DNA from 4 places in the Janthinobacterium sp. 75 genome. Region 1 is predicted to be linked to each of the others. Evidence: predicted binding sites of a transcription regulator. Region 1 holds the regulator's gene; each other region holds the start of a gene.
The links. Region 1 encodes sigma-54, which starts transcription at its own class of promoters, with help from an activator protein. Its sites were predicted from a motif close to TGGCANGNAANCTGCTTT; they were not measured.
Positions count from the first base shown of each region.

Region 2: a site for sigma-54 is predicted at 3,687-3,704, ahead of C8C89_RS05855 (beta-propeller fold lactonase family protein). Genes of this name have one in related genera too.
Region 3: a site for sigma-54 is predicted at 3,122-3,139, ahead of pedF (cytochrome c-550 PedF). Genes of this name have one in related genera too.
Region 4: a site for sigma-54 is predicted at 1,957-1,974, ahead of C8C89_RS22925 (PEP-CTERM sorting domain-containing protein). Genes of this name have one in related genera too.

Region 1 is NZ_SORD01000001.1:468,016-472,939, reverse strand. Features, by position in the region: gene lptB (LPS export ABC transporter ATP-binding protein) at 1-730, shown strand, start outside; gene C8C89_RS02215 (RNA polymerase factor sigma-54) at 735-2,213, shown strand; gene raiA (ribosome-associated translation inhibitor RaiA) at 2,283-2,642, shown strand; gene C8C89_RS02205 (enoyl-CoA hydratase/isomerase family protein) at 2,779-3,864, shown strand; gene rapZ (RNase adapter RapZ) at 3,985-4,848, opposite strand.
Region 2 is NZ_SORD01000001.1:1,264,886-1,269,809, reverse strand. Features, by position in the region: gene C8C89_RS05870 (PQQ-dependent methanol/ethanol family dehydrogenase) at 1-304, opposite strand, end outside; gene C8C89_RS05865 (DUF779 domain-containing protein) at 358-753, opposite strand; gene adh (aldehyde dehydrogenase) at 807-2,327, opposite strand; gene C8C89_RS05855 (beta-propeller fold lactonase family protein) at 2,666-3,622, opposite strand; gene C8C89_RS05850 (TonB-dependent receptor) at 3,733-4,924, shown strand, end outside.
Region 3 is NZ_SORD01000001.1:1,259,270-1,264,193, forward strand. Features, by position in the region: gene C8C89_RS05825 (RNA-binding protein) at 1-508, shown strand, start outside; gene C8C89_RS05830 (RtcB family protein) at 779-2,008, shown strand; gene rtcA (RNA 3'-terminal phosphate cyclase) at 2,025-3,044, shown strand; gene pedF (cytochrome c-550 PedF) at 3,176-3,661, shown strand; gene C8C89_RS05845 (transporter substrate-binding domain-containing protein) at 3,686-4,519, shown strand; gene C8C89_RS05850 (TonB-dependent receptor) at 4,577-4,924, opposite strand, start outside.
Region 4 is NZ_SORD01000001.1:5,041,646-5,046,569, reverse strand. Features, by position in the region: gene C8C89_RS22940 (TetR/AcrR family transcriptional regulator) at 1-557, shown strand, start outside; gene C8C89_RS22935 (hypothetical protein) at 599-1,372, shown strand; gene C8C89_RS22930 (TIGR00730 family Rossman fold protein) at 1,384-1,929, shown strand; gene C8C89_RS22925 (PEP-CTERM sorting domain-containing protein) at 2,240-2,833, shown strand; gene C8C89_RS22920 (M48 family metallopeptidase) at 2,921-3,433, opposite strand; gene C8C89_RS22915 (KGG domain-containing protein) at 3,572-3,973, opposite strand; gene C8C89_RS22910 (phasin family protein) at 4,021-4,533, opposite strand; gene C8C89_RS22905 (hypothetical protein) at 4,532-4,714, shown strand; gene purU (formyltetrahydrofolate deformylase) at 4,879-4,924, shown strand, end outside.

The sequences.
Region 1 (4,924 bases):
CCTGATCGTTCGCGGGCTGCAAAAAACCTATGGCAAGCGGCAAGTCGTGCATGATGTCTCGCTGCAAGTCGAATGCGGAGAAGTGGTCGGGCTATTGGGGCCGAACGGCGCCGGCAAGACCACCTCGTTCTATATGATCGTCGGCCTGGTGCCGTCGGACGGCGGCAGCATCGATATCAGCGGCGTGGATATTTCCCGCCTGCCGATCCACCGCCGCGCGCAGATGGGCCTGTCGTATCTGCCGCAGGAAGCGTCCGTGTTCCGCAAGCTGACGGTGGAAGACAATATCCGTGCCGTGCTGGAAATCCAGACCGTCGAAGGCCGTCCCTTGAAGAAGGCCGAGATCGAGGAGCGCCTGGATAAATTGCTGGCCGACTTGCAGATTGAAAAATTGCGCGAGAATCAGGCGCTGTCCCTGTCTGGCGGCGAGCGCCGCCGCGTGGAAATCGCCCGCGCGCTGGCCACCGACCCCCGTTTCGTCCTGCTCGACGAGCCGTTCGCCGGTGTCGACCCCATCGCCGTGATCGAGATCCAGCGTATCGTGCGCTTCTTGAAGGAGCGCAATATCGGCGTCCTGATCACCGATCATAATGTGCGCGAGACGCTGGGTATCTGCGACCGTGCCTACATCATCAACCAGGGCTCGGTGCTGGCGTCGGGACGCCCCGACGACATCATCGCGAACGAGTCGGTACGCCGGGTCTATCTGGGCGAACACTTCCGTATGTGAGCCAATGAAACAATCATTGCAGCTGCGCACTTCGCAGCACCTGGCACTGACGCCGCAGTTGCAGCAATCGATACGCCTGTTGCAATTGTCTACACTGGAATTGCACCAGGAGCTGGAGCAGTTGCTGACGGACAATCCCTTGCTCGAACGCCTCGACGATCCGCTCGACCGTTCGTTGCGCCTGCTGTCCGACGGCGCATTGAGTTCCACGGCCGCGCCGGCCGAAGCACCGCCCCAGCCGCCAGGCCAGGAGGCACCCGCCGCGCCGGCCGAAGCGGAAACCTTTGATGGCGAGGCTGGCGACAGCCCTGCCGCAGCGGAGGGCGGCGACAGCGACTGGAGCGAGGCGAGCAGGGGCAAGGCGCCCGACGACGAAGATTCCCGTCCGCAACTTGAAGCCCACCACTGCACCTTGCGCGAACACCTGATGGAGCAGATGCGCGTAACGGTGCTCGAATTGCGCGACCGCGCGCTCGTCGAGCTGATCATCGACGCGCTCGACGACAATGGCTACCTGGAAGAGTCGCTCGACGACATCCTGGCGCGTTTGCCGGAAGAGCTGGAAATCGACGCTGACGAGATGCGTACGGCCTTGTCCCTGTTGCAAAGTTTCGATCCGCCCGGCGTGGGCGCGCGCAACGCGTCCGAATGCCTGGCGCTGCAAATCAAGCGCTTGCCGCACATCGCCATGGTGACGCGGCGCATGGCCCTCGTCATTGTGGAAAAACACCTGGCCTGGTTTGCCCAGCGCGATTTTAACAAGCTGAAAAAAGCCCTCGATTGCGATGATGAAGACTTGCGCGAAGCGCAGACGGTGATTCGCCAGTGCAACCCGCATCCGGGTGCCGTGTTCGCCTCGGACGTGTCCGATTACGTGGTGCCCGACGTCGTCGTCAAGCGCGCGCGCAATGGCTGGCAAGTCACTCTGAACAACGACGTCATGCCTCGCCTGCGCGTTAACGCCATGTACGCCAACTTGCTCAAGCAGGGCAAGGGCGAGGGTGCCATGGGCGCACAGTTGCAGGAAGCCAAGTGGCTGATCAAGAATATGCGCCAGCGCTTCGACACCATCCTGCGTGTAGCGCAAGCGATAGTAGAAAGACAAAAGAACTTTTTCTCGCATGGGGCCGTTGCCATGCGCCCCCTTGTGCTCCGTGAAATAGCTGATACACTGGGTTTACACGAGAGTACTATCTCGCGCGTAACAACTCAAAAGTACATGCTGACCCCGCACGGCATGTTCGAGTTGAAATATTTCTTTGGTAGCCACGTCGCCACCGAAGCGGGGGGCGAAGCGTCATCGACGGCGATACGGGCATTGATCGTGCAACTGACAGGAGCAGAAGACCCTAAAAATCCTTTATCCGACAGTAAGATTGCGGACATGCTGGGGGAACAAGGCATGGTGATTGCGCGACGTACTGTTGCCAAATACCGGGAAGCGTTGAAAATTCCGCCAGTGAGCCTGCGTAAGTGTTTGTAAGTTTTTTTCGGTTCCTCTGCGGGCCGGATACGATGGACCGCACGAACCCGATCATCTTTAGGAGTGTGTATGAATCTCACCATCAGCGGACATCATCTCGAAGTCACACCAGCCATCCGTGAATACGTACAAACGAAGCTGGAACGCGTGAAACGGCATTTCGATCAAGTCATCGATATCGCCGTGATTCTGACCGTGGATAACCTCAAAGAGAAAGAAAAACGTCAAAAGGCCGAAGTCAATTTGCGTCTGAGTGGCAAAACTGTCTATGTGGAAAGTCTGGCGCACGACCTGTATGCCGCCATCGATATCCTGATCGACAAGCTGGACAGGCAAGTGATGAAGTACAAAACCAAAGTGCAAGGGCACGGTAAAGAGGCGATCAAGCATCTGCCAGACAACTCGGAAGAAGAATTCGCCGCCGCCTAAGCGGCCTGCGACTTTCAACCGGTTGTGATCAACTAAGGGCGCACATTGCGCCCTTTTTTGCGCCCGTAGCTGTTGAGCGCTATGTTCCCCTCACAGGCGCTAGAATGTGCCCGTTCTCACTTCTTTTCACTTTGCCATGAGCGACTTCGTCCAGACCTCCATCCGCAACCGCACGGGCCACATCGTGCTCGACCGCCCCAAAGCCCTGAATTCCCTCTCACTGGAGATGGTGCGCGCCCTGAGTACCGTTTTGCTGGCCTGGCGCGACGATCCGCAGGTGGACGCCGTGGTGATCCGTTCCAGCAGTGAGAAAGCCCTGTGCGCCGGTGGCGACATCCGTTTCTTTTACGATGCGGGCCTGGCCACACCGCAGGGCGGCAGTGCGTTGCTGGAAGATTTCTTTACGGAAGAATATGCTTTAAATCATGTAATCCACTTCTATCCGAAACCGTATATCGCCGTGATGGATGGCGTGGTGATGGGCGGCGGCATGGGCGTGGCGCAGGCCGGGCCTGGCAACCGCCTGCGCATCGTGACGGGCCGCACGCGCATGGCCATGCCGGAAGTCAATATCGGCCTGTTTCCCGACGTGGGCGGCAGTTATTTCCTGTCTCGCCTGGCCGGTCAGCTGGGCTTGTACCTGGGCTTGACGGGCTTGACGATCAACGCGGCCGATGCCTTGTACACGGGCCTGGCCGATGTGTACCTGCCCGAGGCGCAGATGGGGGCGCTGCTGGCCCTGTTCGAATCGACGCCAGGCCAGGGCTTGCCGGTCGCCATCAAGGCCCTGGCAGCGCCGTTCCAGGCCCAGGCGGGCGTTTCTGCGCTGACCATGGCGCGCGCGGCGCTGGACCGCCATTTCGGCGCTGGCTCCGTCGCTGCCATCATGGCTTCGCTGGCGCAGGATGACAGCGCGTTTGCCAGCAAGGCGCTGGCGGCCATGCGCCAGCGTTCGCCGCTGATGATGTCGGTGACCCTGGAATTGTTGCAGCGGGGCGCCCAACTGGGCGTAGCCGATTGCCTGCGCATGGAGCGCACCGTGGTGCGCCACAATTTCGAGCATGGCGAAGTGCTGGAAGGCGTGCGCGCGCTGGTGGTCGACAAGGACAATGCTCCGCGTTGGAACCCTGCCAGCCTGGACGAGGTTGATGCGGCCATGGTGGCGCGCTTCTTTGCCCCCGTCTGGCCGGCGCAAGCGCATCCGCTGCGCCATCTGGATTAACAACGCCAAATAACACCGTAGCGAGCGGAAGGGAGGGGTGGTTGAGAAGCGGAACTGTGCTTTACGCACATGAGCATCGCAGACCACCTATACCGAAGCGCAGTAGATTTTAATGGCGTTCTAGCTACGTTCGCGGTGGCGTAGCACGACCCGTTCATTGGGGCCGAAATACTGCGCCAGCCGTTCTGCCATGTACACCGAGCGGTGCTGGCCGCCCGTGCAGCCCAGCGCCACCGTCAGGTAGCTGCGGTTGTCGGACTTGAATGATGGCAACCATTTCTCGATGAAGGCGCGGATGTCGGCCAGCAGTTCCAGCGCGCTGGGCTGCGCGTCGAGGAAGGCGATCACGGGTGCGTCGCGTCCGTCGAGCGGGCGCAGCGCCAAGTCGTAATAGGGATTGGGCAAGGCCCGCACGTCGAAGACGAAATCGGCGTCCAGCGGCACGCCCAGTTTAAAGGCGAAGGATTCAAAGAACAGGATCAGGGGCGCGCGTTCGGAGGCGACAATATCCTTGACCCAGGCGCGCAGCTTGTTGGCGCTCAGTTCCGAGGTATCGATTACATGACCCAGCTGTTCGATGGCCGACAGGCGTTCCCGTTCTTCCGAGATGCACTCGATCAGGGTACGGCGGCTGGCCGGATTCTGGTTCGGGCGCAATTCATGCGACAGGGGATGGCTGCGCCGCGTTTCCGAGAAGCGCGCCACCAGCGAATGCGTGGTGGCCGTGAGGAACATTACCTTGACATCGTGCCCCTGGTCGCGCAGCAGCGCCACATTGTGCGGCAGGCTGGTCAGCGACTCGGCACTGCGCGCATCGACGGCGACGGCCAGTTGCGGTGTACCTTCGTCGAGCAGCGTTTGCACCAGGCTGGGCAGGAGCGCCGGTGGCAGGTTGTCAACACAATAGTAACCGGTATCTTCCAGCACATTGAGCGCGACGGATTTACCGGAGCCGGATATTCCGGTGATAAGGACGATATGCATAGGCCGATCATACAATAAAGATCGGCACTGCGCTCCAAGGCAATGCTCTTTACAAATTATTGCAATTTTGATTGTG
Region 2 (4,924 bases), 800 kb from region 1:
CGACGGCAAAGATGCGCGAATACGAGGCCGTGACAAACATCTTGCCGTTATGAATCAGCGGCTGCGATTCCTGGCCCCGCTGTTTTTCACCACCAAACGAGAACGACCAGGCCGGCACCAGCTTGGCCACGGTCTTGTCATTGATCTGCGTCAACGGCGAATAGCGCTGGCCCTGCGTGCCCATGCCAAACGACAGGACGCTAGACGGATTCTTCGCCGTGCTGTCGAGCATGGCACTGGTGACATTGCCCACGTCGGCCGCCTGGACCAACGAGGCGACACTCAAACCGACGACGATCCCCATGATTTTTTTCTGCACAATCATCTCCCTCTGTTATTAGTATGTGTGTGTAACTCTCAGGTGCTTTTTCTGTCGTGTTCATGCGGCTGGGCATGCAACAAGGCGCACTCTTCATCGGTGAACAGGCGCGAGCGCGTCAGGAAGCGCTTGCCTGTGCCGTTGTCGAGTGAAAACATGCCGCCATTGCCATCGACCACATCGATAATCAACTGGGTATGCTCCCAGTACTCGAATTGCTCGAGTCCCATGTAAAACGGTGTGCCATTCAAATTGCCGAGATAAATGTCGGTATCGCTGACATCGAACTCGCCCAGCGCATAACACATGGGCGCACTGCCATCACAGCAGCCGCCCGACTGGAAAAACATCAGCGGTCCGTGACGCTGGCGCAACTTGTCCATCATTTCCAGCGCCGCTACGGTGGCGACCACCCGGGCAATTGCTGCACTCATGGCATCCCTTTCTGCACGCCGCGCCCGGCCAGGGGCGCGGCGCGTGTGCCGGTTTAGAAGAAGCCCAGGGCTTTCGGGCTATAGCTCACCAGCAAGTTCTTCGTTTGCTGGTAGTGATCGAGCATCATCTTGTGGTTTTCGCGGCCAATACCCGATTGCTTGTAGCCGCCGAATGCGGCGTGGGCTGGATACAGGTGGTAACAATTGGTCCACACGCGGCCCGCCTGGATGGCGCGCCCCATGCGGAAGGCGCGCGAACCGTCGCGCGTCCACAAGCCGGCGCCCAGGCCATACAAGGTATCGTTGGCAATCGCCAGCGCTTCGGCCTCATCCTTGAAGGTGGTCACGGACACGACGGGCCCGAAAATTTCTTCCTGGAAGATGCGCATCTTGTTGTTGCCCTTGAACACGGTCGGACGCACGTAGTAGCCACCCTCCAGGTCGCCTGCCTGCGTATTGCGCTCGCCACCGGCCAGCACTTCGGCACCTTCCTGGCGGCCGATATCGAGGTAGGACAGAATTTTTTCCAGCTGCTCCTGCGACGCCTGGGCGCCGATCATGGTGGAAGAGTCGAGCGGATTACCCTGCTTGATGGCGGCCACGCGCTTCAAGGCTCGTTCGATGAATTTCTCGTAGATCGATTCCTGGATCAGCACGCGCGATGGGCAGGTGCATACTTCGCCCTGATTCAGCGCAAACATCGTGAAGCCTTCCAGGCACTTGTCGAAATAATCATCGTCAGCATCCATCACATCTTCAAAGAAGATATTCGGCGACTTGCCGCCCAGCTCCAGGGTGACGGGAATCAGGTTCTGCGCGGCGTAACCCATGATCAAGCGGCCCGTACCCGTTTCACCCGTGAAGGCGATCTTGGCGATGCGCTTGCTCGACGCCAGCGGCTTGCCCGCTTCCAGGCCGAAACCGTTGATGATGTTCAACACGCCCGGTGGCAGCAAGTCGCCGATCAGCTCGATCAACACCATGATGGAGGCGGGAGTCTGCTCGGCCGGTTTCAGGACCACGCAATTGCCGGCTGCCAGGGCTGGCGCCAGTTTCCACACGGCCATCAGAATCGGGAAATTCCACGGGATGATCTGGCCCACGACGCCCAGCGGTTCGTGGTAGTGGTAGGCATAGGTTTCCGCGTCGATTTGCGCGACGGAACCTTCCTGCGCGCGGATGCAGCCGGCGAAGTAACGGAAATGGTCGATGGCCAGCGGAATGTCGGCATTCATCGTCTCGCGGATCGGCTTGCCGTTATCGATGGTTTCCGCCGTGGCGATCAGGCTCAGGTTCTGTTCGATGCGGTCGGCGATGCGGTTCAGGATGTTGGCGCGCTCGGCAGGTGAAGTCTTGCCCCAGGCATCCTTGGCGGCATGGGCGGCGTCCAGCGCCAGCTCGACGTCTTCCGCCGTGGAACGGGCGATTTCGCAAAACGGCAAGCCCGTGATGGGCGTGATGTTAGGAAAGTATTCACCTTTTACTGGCGCAACGAATTTGCCGCCGATGTAATTGTCATAGCGTTGTTTGAAGGGATTGGCTACGCCCAGTTTGCTGATGTCTGCGAGATTCATGTCGTCCTCTATCGGGTTAATTAGAATGGAATTGCTGTAATTAAAATCAAACGTCCTGGTACAGATGGGGTGAGTACACGGAGTCTTCCGCAAATGCCGTGCCAGCTCGCCATCCCACTACAAACTTAGCGGGTTTTTCCCCGCTTACAAGGGCGTGGCGCCAAACCCGGCCCGCTTTTCATCGCCTGCCCCGGGCATGAAAGGCGGGCGTGGGTCTGTTTGGGTTTTGAACAAGGTGGCGGCGCCCTGTTCCAATCCGGGCCAGTGCTGTTGCTGCGCCCCTGCGCCGCTGCACAATGGAACAGGTGTGCCAGACTGGAACACCTGCGCCTGTGCCACTACCGAATCACCACGCCCCATGGCAATTCGCCCACGGCAATATCGGCCACCTTGCGCGCGCTGGCCGTATCGATGACGGAAACGCTGTTCGAGCGGCCATTGGCCACGTACAGCTTGGCACCGTCCGGCGTGATGGCCATATTCCACGGGCGCTTGCCGACGGGAATGGTGGCCGTGACCTGATTGCTGGCCGTATCGATCACCATCACCGTGCCATCCGTGCCGTTCGAGACATACACCTGCTTGCCGCTGGGATGGACAGCGATACCGTTGGCATTCTTGCCCGCTGGAATGGTGGCAATCGCCTTGCGCGCGGCCATGTCGATCACATACACGGCATTGACCAGTTCGCACGCCACATAGGCTCGGCCCGAATCGGGGCTGAAACCAATGCCGCGCGGACGCAGGCCGACAGCGATGGAAGCGACCTGGCGGCGTTGCGCAACATCAATGACATCGACTTGCTCGGCCTCTTCCGCGCTCACCAGCAGCCAGCGCCCATCGGGGCTGAACACGGCATGTTCCGGGTTCCGCCCTTGCACCTTGATGTCGGCGAGCAAGACACCCGTCTGGCCATCGAGCAAGGCCACGCTATTGTTTTCCTCGACGGCCACAGCCACGTAACGACCGTCATGGGATGCGCTGACGCCTTCGGGCGACTTGCCCAGCGCCACCGTGCGCAGGGGCGCGCCGCCTTCATTGTCAATCAGCAATAAGGCACTGCTGGCGGCATCCGTGACAAACAATTGCCGTCCTGTGGGGTCGGCGGCGATGCCGCGCGGACGCTTGCCTGCGGCAATCTGGCGCACTACCTGGTCGGTCGCCGTGTCGATCACGCTCAGGGTGCCCGATTTTTCATTGGGCACATAGGCAAACGGAGCAGCCTGGATGGCGCTGCTGGCGAGCACAGGCAGCAGCCAGCAAACCTGGCGCAAGCGCGAGAAGAAGTTGGGCATAATCACCTTTTCCATAGCAAAACGAGGGGAAAGCGCGCGGTATCGGCGCATCTGAACATTGCTGCATGCAAACGCCGTGCCACTGACACGCGTATAATTTCAGCCCACCAATGGAGACATGGCAGGCATATTGCTTGATAAGACTATGCAGACCTGCGCCGCTCACGCGTCCAAGCAGGCTTTTATTCACATTGGAGAACCCGCATGCAGCATCGTTTCCGCTTGAACACCATTGCCAGCCTGTTTGTCGCCGGCAGCGCCACCCTCGCCCCCACGCTTTCGCCGCCGAGTCCGCTGACCTGGCCACCGGACAAGTCATGGATACGGTGGTCGTCAGCGGCAGCCGCATCGCCCACCCCAGCCAGGAAGTGCCGGCCTCGATCGATGTAGTCGATAGCGCCCGCATCCAGGAGGGCCAAATCCGCGTCAACGCGTCGGAAGCGCTGGCCGCCGTGCCGGGCCTGGTGGTGCAAAACCGCCAGAACTACGCACAAGACTTGCAAATCTCCTCACGCGGCTTCGGCGCCCGTTCGGCCTTCGGCGTGCGCGGCGTCAAACTGATCAGCGATGGCATTCCGGCCAGCATGCCCGATGGCCAGGGCCAGGCCGCCACCTTCAACCTGGACACGGCGGAGCGCATCGAAGTGCTGCGCGGGCCATTTTCTGCCATCTACGGCAACCATTCGGGCGGCGTGATCCAGCTCTTTTCCAAGGATGGGCAAAATCCCCCATCCGTCGAATTGAATGTAACGGGCGGCAGCTACGGCACCAGCAAGGTGGACTTGACGGCGCAAGGACAGGCAGGCGGCATCGGCTACGTGCTCGACGGCTCACGCTTCCGCACGGACGGCTTCCGCGACCACAGCGCCGCCACGCGCGAACAGGCTTTTGGCAAGATCACCGTCAAGCCCAATGCAGACAGCAAGCTGACCATCGTCGCCAACAGCCTGCATCAGGGCAATACGCAAGATCCCCTGGGCGTCACTTGGGCCACGTTTGCCGCCAACCCGCGCGCAGGCGAAATCGACACCACCGATACGCAAAACCCGAAGCGCACCTTTGCCGAGCGCTACAACACGCGCAAAAGCATCGACCACCAGCAAATCGGCGCCACCTATGAACAGGCGTTCGGCGAGGACCGCCTGCATGTGACCGTGTATGGCGGCAACCGTGACGTGATTCAATATCAGGCCTTCAACAAGGGCTTCCAGGCGCCCCCCAAGCATTCCGGCGGCGTGGTTGACTTCCAGCGCCAGTTTTATGGCATCGATACGAACTGGCTGCACGTGAACCAGCTGGCAG
Region 3 (4,924 bases), 790 kb from region 1:
ACGTTGCATCGACGTGGCGGCGCTGGTGGCGGCGGCCATGCTGCGCAAGAATCCGGACGCCATGGTGCTGCCGTTCGAGCAAAGCGTGGTGACATGCCAGCTCGATGCGCAGGGCACGGTGATGGAGAACGCGGCAAGGCTGGCGGCCATCGGAGGTGGCGGCACCAATTGCAGTGCGCCACTGCTGCGGATGAACAGCAAGAAGGAGCTGGCGGACCTGGTGATTTATGTCTCTGATAACGAATCGTGGATCGACGCCAGACGCAGCGGCGCCACGGCAACGATGGGACAGTGGACTGTCTTCAAGCAGCGCAATCCGCAAGCGAAACTGGTGTGCATCGATATTGCGCCGCACGCCACGACGCAGGCGATGGAGCGCGAGGATATCCTGAACATCGGTGGTTTTTCCGATGACGTATTCAGGATTATCGCCGCCTTTGCTGCAGGTCGGCTGGACCCCGCGCACTGGGTGGGAGAAATCGACGCCATCGATGTTGCAAGTTGTTGAAGTAAAGCGCATGAATGCGGACAAGACTACATAACAGACGTCCTGTCCAACCTTGTCATGCGCTGCAGTACCCCGAATGCCGACAGGATTACATAGCTTAGCCGCGTCAAACCGGCCTGGCAGGCGCAGTGAGCTTGCCAGAAAATCCTGTCCCACCTTGTCGGGTTGTCGTACGGATGAATGCCGGTGGAACTACATCCAGGGCCGATGCGTCGGCAACGTTTCACCAATCCTGGTCATCCCCCCGGATAACATGAGAAGAGAGAACATATGAAAGAATACGAAGTCCTGCATGCCGAAGGCAGCCGTCCCGTGAAAATGTGGACCCGTGGCGTGCCTGTCGAAGAAGCGGCCAAAAAACAATTACGCAACACGGCGACCCTGCCGTTCATTTACAAGCATATCGCCGTCATGCCCGACGTCCACCTGGGTAAAGGTTCGACCATCGGCAGCGTGATTCCCACGCTGGGCGCCGTGATTCCGGCGGCGGTTGGCGTGGATATCGGGTGCGGTATGATGGCGGCGAAAACCACGCTGACGGCCAGCGACTTGCCCGATAACCTGGGGCCACTGCGCAGCGCCATCGAGCGCGCCATTCCGCACGGGATGTCGCCGAAGACGCGCGGCCACCGCGGCCGCGACGAAGGTTCCTGGCATACGCCGCCTTCGGTGGTCGATGCGGCCTGGCTGCAACTGAAGGATGAATTCGATGCCATTTGCCTGAAAACGCCCAAGCTGAAGAACACGAATAACTACCGCCACCTGGGAACTTTGGGCAGCGGTAACCACTTCGTCGAAGTCTGCCTCGACGAGCAGGGCTCGGTGTGGTTCATGCTGCATTCCGGCTCGCGTGGCGTGGGCAATGCCATCGGCACCCATTTCATCGAATTGGCCAAGCAGGATATGCGTACTCACTTCATCAACCTGCCCGACCAGGACCTGGCTTATTTGGCCGAGGGAACGCAGCATTACGACGATTATGTGGAGGCGGTGGGCTGGGCCCAGCGTTTTGCCCGCAACAACCGCGAAGTGATGATGCAGAACCTGATCGCGGCCGTGCGCACGGTCATCCATAAGCCGTTCCAGACGCATGTGGAAGCCGTCAACTGCCACCATAACTATGTGCAGAAGGAGCACCACTTCGGCAAGGATGTACTGGTCACGCGCAAGGGCGCCGTCTCGGCCCGGGCCGGCGAACTGGGGATCATTCCCGGCTCCATGGGGGCGAAGAGCTTTATCGTGCGCGGTAAAGGAAATGCGGAGAGCTTTCATAGCTGCAGCCACGGTGCGGGACGCACGATGAGCCGCACGGAAGCGAAGCGGCGTTTCAACCTGGAGGACCAGATCCGCGCCACGCAAGGCGTGGAATGCCGCAAGGATGAAAACGTGATCGATGAGATTCCGATGGCCTACAAGGATATCGATGCGGTGATGCTGGCGCAGCGCGAGCTGGTCGATGTCGTGCATATCCTGAAGCAGGTCGTCTGCGTCAAAGGATAAGAGAGAGAAAGTAGAGATGATAGAAATAGATGGAGCGCAAGGTGAAGGCGGCGGACAGATTTTGCGCTCGGCGCTGAGCCTGTCCATGATCACGGGGCAAGCATTCCGCTTGACGAATATCCGCGCGGGGCGGGAAAAGCCCGGCCTGCTGCGCCAGCATTTGCTGGCCGTGCAGGCGTCGGCCGCCATTTGCGGGGCGCGCACGACGCCGCTGGCGCTGCGCGCAGCTAGCCTGGAATTCGTGCCTGGCTCCATACGCGGTGGCGATTACCGTTTTGCCATCGGCAGCGCCGGCAGTTGCACCCTGGTGCTGCAAACCCTGTTGCCGGCCCTGCTGCATGCGGATGGGCCGTCCACCGTGCGCATCAGTGGCGGCACGCACAATCCCATGGCGCCGCCCGTGCATTTCCTGCAGCGCGCGTATGGCCCCATCCTGCAGCAGATGGGTGCCGAGGTGGAGATCGCGCTGCAACGCTACGGCTTTCATCCCGCAGGCGGCGGCGAAGTGATTGCCACCGTACAACCGTGTCCGCGCTTGCGGCCTATCGCATTGCTGCAGCGCGGTGAACGGAAAGCAGGGTATGCGGAAAGCGTGTTGGCGGGCCTACATGTGAACGTGGCGCAGCGCGAGTTGGAGCGTGTCGCCAGCGGCATGGGCTGGAGCGGCAAGCAGCTGCGTATCGTCGGCTTGCCCGCGGAGCAGGGGCCGGGCAATGTCTTGTTGCTGACGCTCGAGCATGAGCATGTCACGGAAGTGTTTACTTCTTTTGGCGAAAAGTACTTGCTGGCGGAATCTGTGGCCAAGCGCCTGCTGAACGAGGTGCGCGCCTATCTGAAGACGGATGCGGCCGTCGGCGAGCACCTGGCCGACCAGCTCTTGCTGCCCATGGCGCTGGCCGGTGGTGGCGCCTTCAGTTGCAGCAAGGTCTCGCAGCATGCGCTGACGAATGCGGAGGTGATTTCCCGGTTTTTGCCTGTGCGTATCACTTTCGAGCAGCAGGAGCGGGCCAGCATTTGCACGGTGGCCTCCGTCTGACGCGCGCGGTGACACAACTACCTGTTGCAGCTGTTCCAAATTGATACATGGGCGACCGGATGTGGGGCATATAGGCATGGCATGGCATTTGCTCTTCTTGGATATTCACTAAAAAAACCAAGGAGACCAGCATGACCTATTCCATCCGTACCCTGCTCGGCGTGGCAGCCGCCGGTGCCGTCGCACTCACTTCCCTGCTGACCTTGCCGCATGCCTATGCGCACGGCAATGTCACGCCGCAAGGCGTCGACACCACGGGCTTGCCCAAGGTGGGCGACAAGTGGCTCGAACAAAACCCGTATCGTGGCAACAAGCTGGCCCTGACGGTGGGCACCTCCGCCTACAACCAGAATTGCGCCCGCTGCCACGGCATCGAAGCCATCTCGGGTGGCATCGCGCCGGACTTGCGCCAGCTCGACCGCGATTGCTTCGGTATCAAGAATGAGACAAAGAAACAGGCATGCTACAAGGAAACGGACAATTATTTCCTGGCGACCATCCGCCACGGTAAAGTACGCAATGGCGCCGTGTACATGCCGCCGTTTGAAGGTGTCTTCAACCAGGAAGCCATGTGGGCCATCAAAACCTACCTGGAAACCCGCCGCGATTCTAACTGAGCCGATTGATCACCAAGGAGTCCCATGCGTTCATTTCAATTCCGTGGCGCGCGCGCGATGCTCTCGCTCGCCTGCCTGGCGCTGTGCGCAGCCGCGCCAGCGCGCGCCGACTGGCAGAAAGTGCAGCAGTCGGGCAGCCTGAAAGTGGCGGTGTACAACGAGTTCGCGCCGTTTTCCGACAAGGGCGCGGGCATCGATATCGACATTGCCGAAGCGCTGGCCAAAAAGCTGGGTTTGAAACTGAGCTTGCTGCCCTTTCCCGCCGGTGAAAACCTGAATGACGATTTGCGCAATATGGTGTGGAAGGGCCACTACCTCGGCTATGGTCCTGCCGATGTCATGTTGCATGTCCCGGTCGACAAGAAGTTGATGGCGGATAACGACAAGGTCGAGATTTTCGCCCCGTATTACGTGGAAACCGTGCGTCTGGCGCGCAGCGCGCAAGCCGTGCCGCAATTCGATGGCATCGCTTCGCTGGCCGGCAAGCGTATCGGCGTGGAAAAGGTATCGATCGCCGCCATGCTGATGCTGGGTGAAGACAATGGCAAGTACCGCGACGACGTGCGTATCTTCGACACGGCTGCCGAAGCCTTGCAGCAATTGCAGGCGGGCCAGCTCGACGCCGTGCTGGCGAATCGTTCGGAAATCGAGTCGGTGCTGAAAAGCGATTCCGCTTTCCCCTTGAGCGAGGTGGCGTTCGCCCGCTTGCCGCGTGCCGGCTGGGCCGTGGGTCTGGCTGTCAGCCGTCAGCAGCTCGACGTGGCCAAGTTGCTGCAGGCGGCCATGAACGAGATGGCGGCTAGCGGCGAATTGAAAGCCATCTTTGAGAAATATGGCGTGAAGGAAGCACGGCCGTAGCAGGCTATGTTGATATGCCAAGAAGCCCGCGCATTGGAAGATGCGCGGGCTTTTTTCTTAGAACGAATATTGCGCGCTGGCGCCCAGCAGCCAGTTACGGCCCGGCGCCGCTTCATAGTAGCGTTTGTTGCTGTCGCCAACGATGACGGAACCCACATAGGTCTTGTCGAAAAGATTGTTCAGGCGGGCAAATTCCTTGAAGCGCCATTTGCCCGCGTTTTGCTTGGCGTTGACCCTGGCATTGAACACCGTGTAGCCTGGCGCCGGTTTTTCGCTGTTGCTGTCTTCCGCGTAGATCTGGTTGCTGGCCACGCTTTCCAGTGCCGCGCCAAAACGGTCCAGCGTGTCTTTCCATGCCAGTTCCGCGAACAGGTTGGCGCTGGGTACGCCCGGCAAGCGGCTGCC
Region 4 (4,924 bases), 4.6 Mb from region 1:
ATATTTCGCCGGGAAACCTGTATTACCACTTCCGTAACAAGGACGACATCGTCAATTCGATCTTCGTCCAGTTCGAGGCGGAAATCGAACGCATCCTGACCGTGCCTGACGGGCGCCGCTCGAATATCGAGGATGTCTGGCTGTATTTGCACCTGATGTTCGAACTGATCTGGCGCTACCGCTTTTTCTATCGCGACCTCAATGATTTGCTGTCGCGCAACCGCAAGCTGGAACTGCACTTCAAGCTGATCCTGGCGCACAAGATCAAGGTGGCCACGCAGCTGTGCGAAGATTTGCGCAGCGAACAGTCCCTGGAGGCGTCGGACATGGAAGTCGCTGCCATGGCGACGAATATGGTGGTCGTTGCCACCTACTGGCTGTCGTACGAGTATGTGCGCAACCCGCGCAAGTACAGCGAGCAGCAATCGATGTCCGATGCGCTGGCGCGCGGCTGCTACCAGGTGCTGTCCCTGATCGGGCCGTATTTGCGCAATGAAACGCATTTGCTGTTTCGCAAACTGTCGGAAGAGTATGTGACCAAACTCAAGAAAGACTGACACGGTCGCTGGCGGCAAGTGCTTATTTACAGGAGAAATGTATGGCTTGGAAACAATTCCCCTATCCGGGCGAAGCATATGTCTACACGCCGCAAACCCTGGAGGCAGCCTGGGCGCGCCTGCATGCGGGCGACGTGGAACCGTTTCCCACGCACGCGGCGCTGGTGCAGGCCTGGCTGGCCTTCCACGCGGGCGACTTCGAGCGCGCCGTGAAGCTGGGCCTGGCCGTCGGCGTGCCCGGCTATGCGGTGGCGCACAAGGCGACCTGTATTTATGCCACGCACCTGGAGGTGAACGACAGCCAGAAACTCGACATGTACGAAGAAGTGGCCGAGCGCTGCGAGCGCCAGCAGAGCGAGCAGCCGGACAATCCGGCCGGCTACTACTGGCATGCCTACAGCCTGGGCCGCTACGCGCTGGGTACGTCCGTCGTCAAGGCCCTGGCGCAGGGCATGGGGGCGCGCGTGCGCAACAGCCTGGACCGCACGATGACCATGGCGCCCATGCATGCGGAAGCGCATATCGCGTTTGGGATATATCATGCGGAAATTATCGACAAGGTCGGCGCCATGATAGGCGGCCTGACCTACGGCGCCAACAAGGAAGATGGCTATCAGCACTTCAAGACGGCGCTGGCCCTGACGCCGTATTCGGCGCTGGCGCACAGCGAGTACGCGCGGGCCTTGAACATGCTCGACGGAAAGAAAAAGCTGGCGGAAGCGCTGGCCCTGTATGAAAAGGCGGCCGAGTGTGTGGCCCTGGACGCCAAGGAACGCCTCGAGGTCGAGGCGGCGATCGATGAACTGAAAGGGTAGGAAATACTGTGATCAAGGCTTTATGTGTGTACTGTGGCGCTAACGCGGGTGTCTCGCCCGACTATGCGGTGGCGGCGCGCGAACTGGCGCGCGTGCTGGTGGCGGAAAATATCTCACTGGTGTATGGCGGCGGCAAGGTCGGCCTGATGGGCGTGATCGCCGATGAAGTGCTGCGCCTCGGTGGCGAGGTGACGGGCGTGATTCCCACCCAGCTGGTTGAACGCGAAGTGGGCCACACGGGCTTGACGCGTCAGTTCATCGTGAAGGACATGCATGAACGCAAGGCGATGATGGCCAGCCTGTCCGATGCCTTCATCGCCATGCCCGGCGGCTATGGCACCCTGGAAGAGCTGTTCGAGATGCTCACGTGGGCCCAGCTGGGCTTGCATGCCAAGCCCATCGGCCTGCTCAATGTTGACCGTTTCTATGATGGCCTGATTGCTTTCGTGGAAAACGGCAGGGAACAGGGCTTCATCCGCCCGCAGCACGCGGCTTTCCTCAACGCCGATGCCGATCCTGCCGCGCTGGTGCAGCGCCTGAAGGACTGCGCGCCCTAGCGTCGTCGATGCCTTGCGATACAGCCATGCCTTGGAAAGTGCATGGCTTTTTTGTTTCCGCACGGGAAAATTGATCGCGCTCAACATTTCAATTAATAAAAATATATCTAAAATATTTCCTTCGAGGCATGTTTTTTTGAAAATTAAGATGCTTTTTATGCATGGATGTGGTCTACTGGCATGGTTCAAAAGTTAGGAATATCGGACACCGACGAGTGTTGTACGGACTCCCAAAAAAAGGTGCCGATCCGTTTCCAGTTGCCGCAACCACGCTACTTCATCATCTCGAAAGGATGCTATTTTGAAACCAATGACCCTCTTGCGCGCGACTGCTGTCGCTGCCCTTCTCGCCGCTGGCGGCGCCCACGCGCAAACCACTACCATCGGCTTCGATGCGCTGGAACAGCCCGGCATCCTCGGTTCCCTTTTCCCCTCCTACTCGGAAGGCGGCTACGATTTCAACAGCAGCTTCCTGGGTCTGTTGAGTTCTGCGCATCAGAGCAGCTTGGCCTACGCGGGCTCGGCCGGCCTGAGCGCCACGCTGCTGTCGACGACAACCTTGAGCCGTACCGACGGTGCTGCATTCTCGCTCAGCTCGATCAGCCTGGCTGACTTCGTGAGCTTGCCCGGTTCCTACGACGTGACCTTTGTCGGCCATCAGGTGGGCGGCGGCACGGTGACCCAGACCTTCAGTCTCGATGGCAGCCATACTTTCAGCGATTACACGTTCACGGGCTTCGACAATCTGGTGTCGGCATCGTGGAAGGAAGGCGCCTTGCACACCTTCCAGGTCGATAATATCGCCGCCAGTGTGAGCGCCGTGCCCGAACCGGCCACGTATGGCATGCTGCTGGGCGGCCTGGGCCTGCTGGCCTTCCTGCGCCGCCGCAAGAACGCCGCCTGAGCCTGAATTAGCGCCGACCCTGCCGGCGCACACGAAAAAAAGCCGCCTTTTACCAGGCGGCTTTTTCACGCCGGTCGACACCGGCCGTCACGACCACAGGCGCTGGCCCGACAGGTCGAGCTGGGTCAGGTACAGGCGCACGTCGAATTCGTACTGGTGGTACTGCGGTTCCATGTACGCACACAGCTTGTAGAAGGCCTTGTCATGTTGCTTTTCTTTTACATGCGCCAGTTCGTGCACGGCGATCATGCGCAGGAATTCCAGCGGCACTTCCTTGAACATGGTGGCCACGCGGATTTCATGCTTGGCCTTGAGCTTGCCGCCCTGCACGCGCGAGATCGAGGTATGCAAGCCCAGCGCATGCTGGATCACGTGGATCTTGCTGTCGAACGCCACCTTGTTAATGGGCTCGGCGTTGCGCAGGAATTCATTCTTCAAGTCTTGCACGTACTGGTACAACGCCTTGTCGTTGCGCACATCGTGCGCATTCGGGTAGCGTTTTAACAGGACTTCGCCCAGCTTGTCTTGCGCGATCAGTTGCTGCACTTGCGCTTGCGTTTGTTCGGAATAGGCGCTCAGGTATTTCAGGGATGGCTGCATGCGGGGAAGGGCGGGGTGGCGGGGAAGGCGAGAATGTACCATACCGCCGCCCCCCGCGCTGCGCCGGCCCCGGCATGGGGCCGCCAGCGCCGCCCCGTGCCGTCCTCAAGCCGTGCGTGGCAGGTCAGCCAGTCAGCACTAGCCCTGGCCCTTGTCGTCCTCGTCTTTGCTGCCTTGCCGGCTCGCCTTGGCTTGCTGCTCGGCGCTGCCGCTGCCTGCCGTGCTGCTGCTGCGGCTTTCATTGGCGCGCTGGGCCGATTGCCGGCTTTCGCCACCCTTGCGGCCGATTTCCGCCATGTGTACACGGTTGCGGCTGACGGCTTCGCCGCCTTTCTGCCCGGCCCGGCGCGCCTCTTCCGAGTCGAATTCATGCGCCGTGCCCTTTTGATGGGCTGCCTGACCGCCCTTGCTGGCAATTTCGCGTTGCTGCTGCTCGTTCATGGCGGCGAAGCCGCGCTTGATCGTTCCTTTGGCGTTGCCCGATTCCTTGGTTTTCTGGCTGCTGCCAGCGCCGTTGCCCTGCTCATTACTGTTAGCCATGTCGCTCTCCTTGCTGTCGGGTGGGGTCTGGTGTTCAATTCAAGTGTTCAATGCACCTGATCGGATTGCCTGCTGGTATCGCCGCTGTGGCCCGCGCCATCGCGGTGCTCCATGGCGTGCATTTTCTCGATCATGTCGCGCTGGCGCTGCGTGGCCTTTTCCGTTTCTGCCGCCGTCTTGCGCGCCACTTCGTCAGCAAAGGCCACGGCTGTGCGGCTCGCTTCGGGCAGGTGATACTGTGCCGTTTGGTTCATCTCGACATTGGCACTGGCGACGAGATTGCCGAGTCGCTGCTGGTATTGGCGTAGTTTGTTGCTGCCCGGCTGGAATTGGGCAGCGGCCAGCGACATGAACTCGCCCGTGTCGCGCGCGCACAGCAGTTGCTGGCTGGCGCTGCTCCATTCCTCCAGCAGCTCTTGCGCCAGCCGCAGATGGAGCTCGCTCAGTTGCTGCGCCGTGTCGAACAGCTTGCGCGATAGGTCTGTGGCGAAGTTGCACTGGGCCTCCAGATGGGACTTCAGGGCGGGGATGGGACTTGGGGGGAGACTGTTTGTGGACATGTTCTACCTCAATGAAAAGCTGATCCAGGAAACACCCGGCGCACCGGATGCGACGTATGCGGAGACAAGCAAAGAGATAGACGCCGAATGGCGTGCCAGGTTCCACGCCGGATGCCCGTTTAGCCCGGAAATGGCAGCTGGCAGGTGGAAAATCGCGATGACTTTGTGCCAGATCAAATGAACGACAATCGTCTTGCCAGCGCTGGCAGTCATGCTGCTTGTGTGGAAAATGCTGGCTTACAGGCCCTGCCGTGCGACAATAGCCAGCTCGCGGCAGCGCAGCCGATGGCCGGCGCGCGTGGCTGAGCCGAGCATAGACCACCTTTTTTGCCTTATTCCGCGACCATGACGCATCCCGAATACATCCTGACCCTGTCCTGCCTGGACCAGC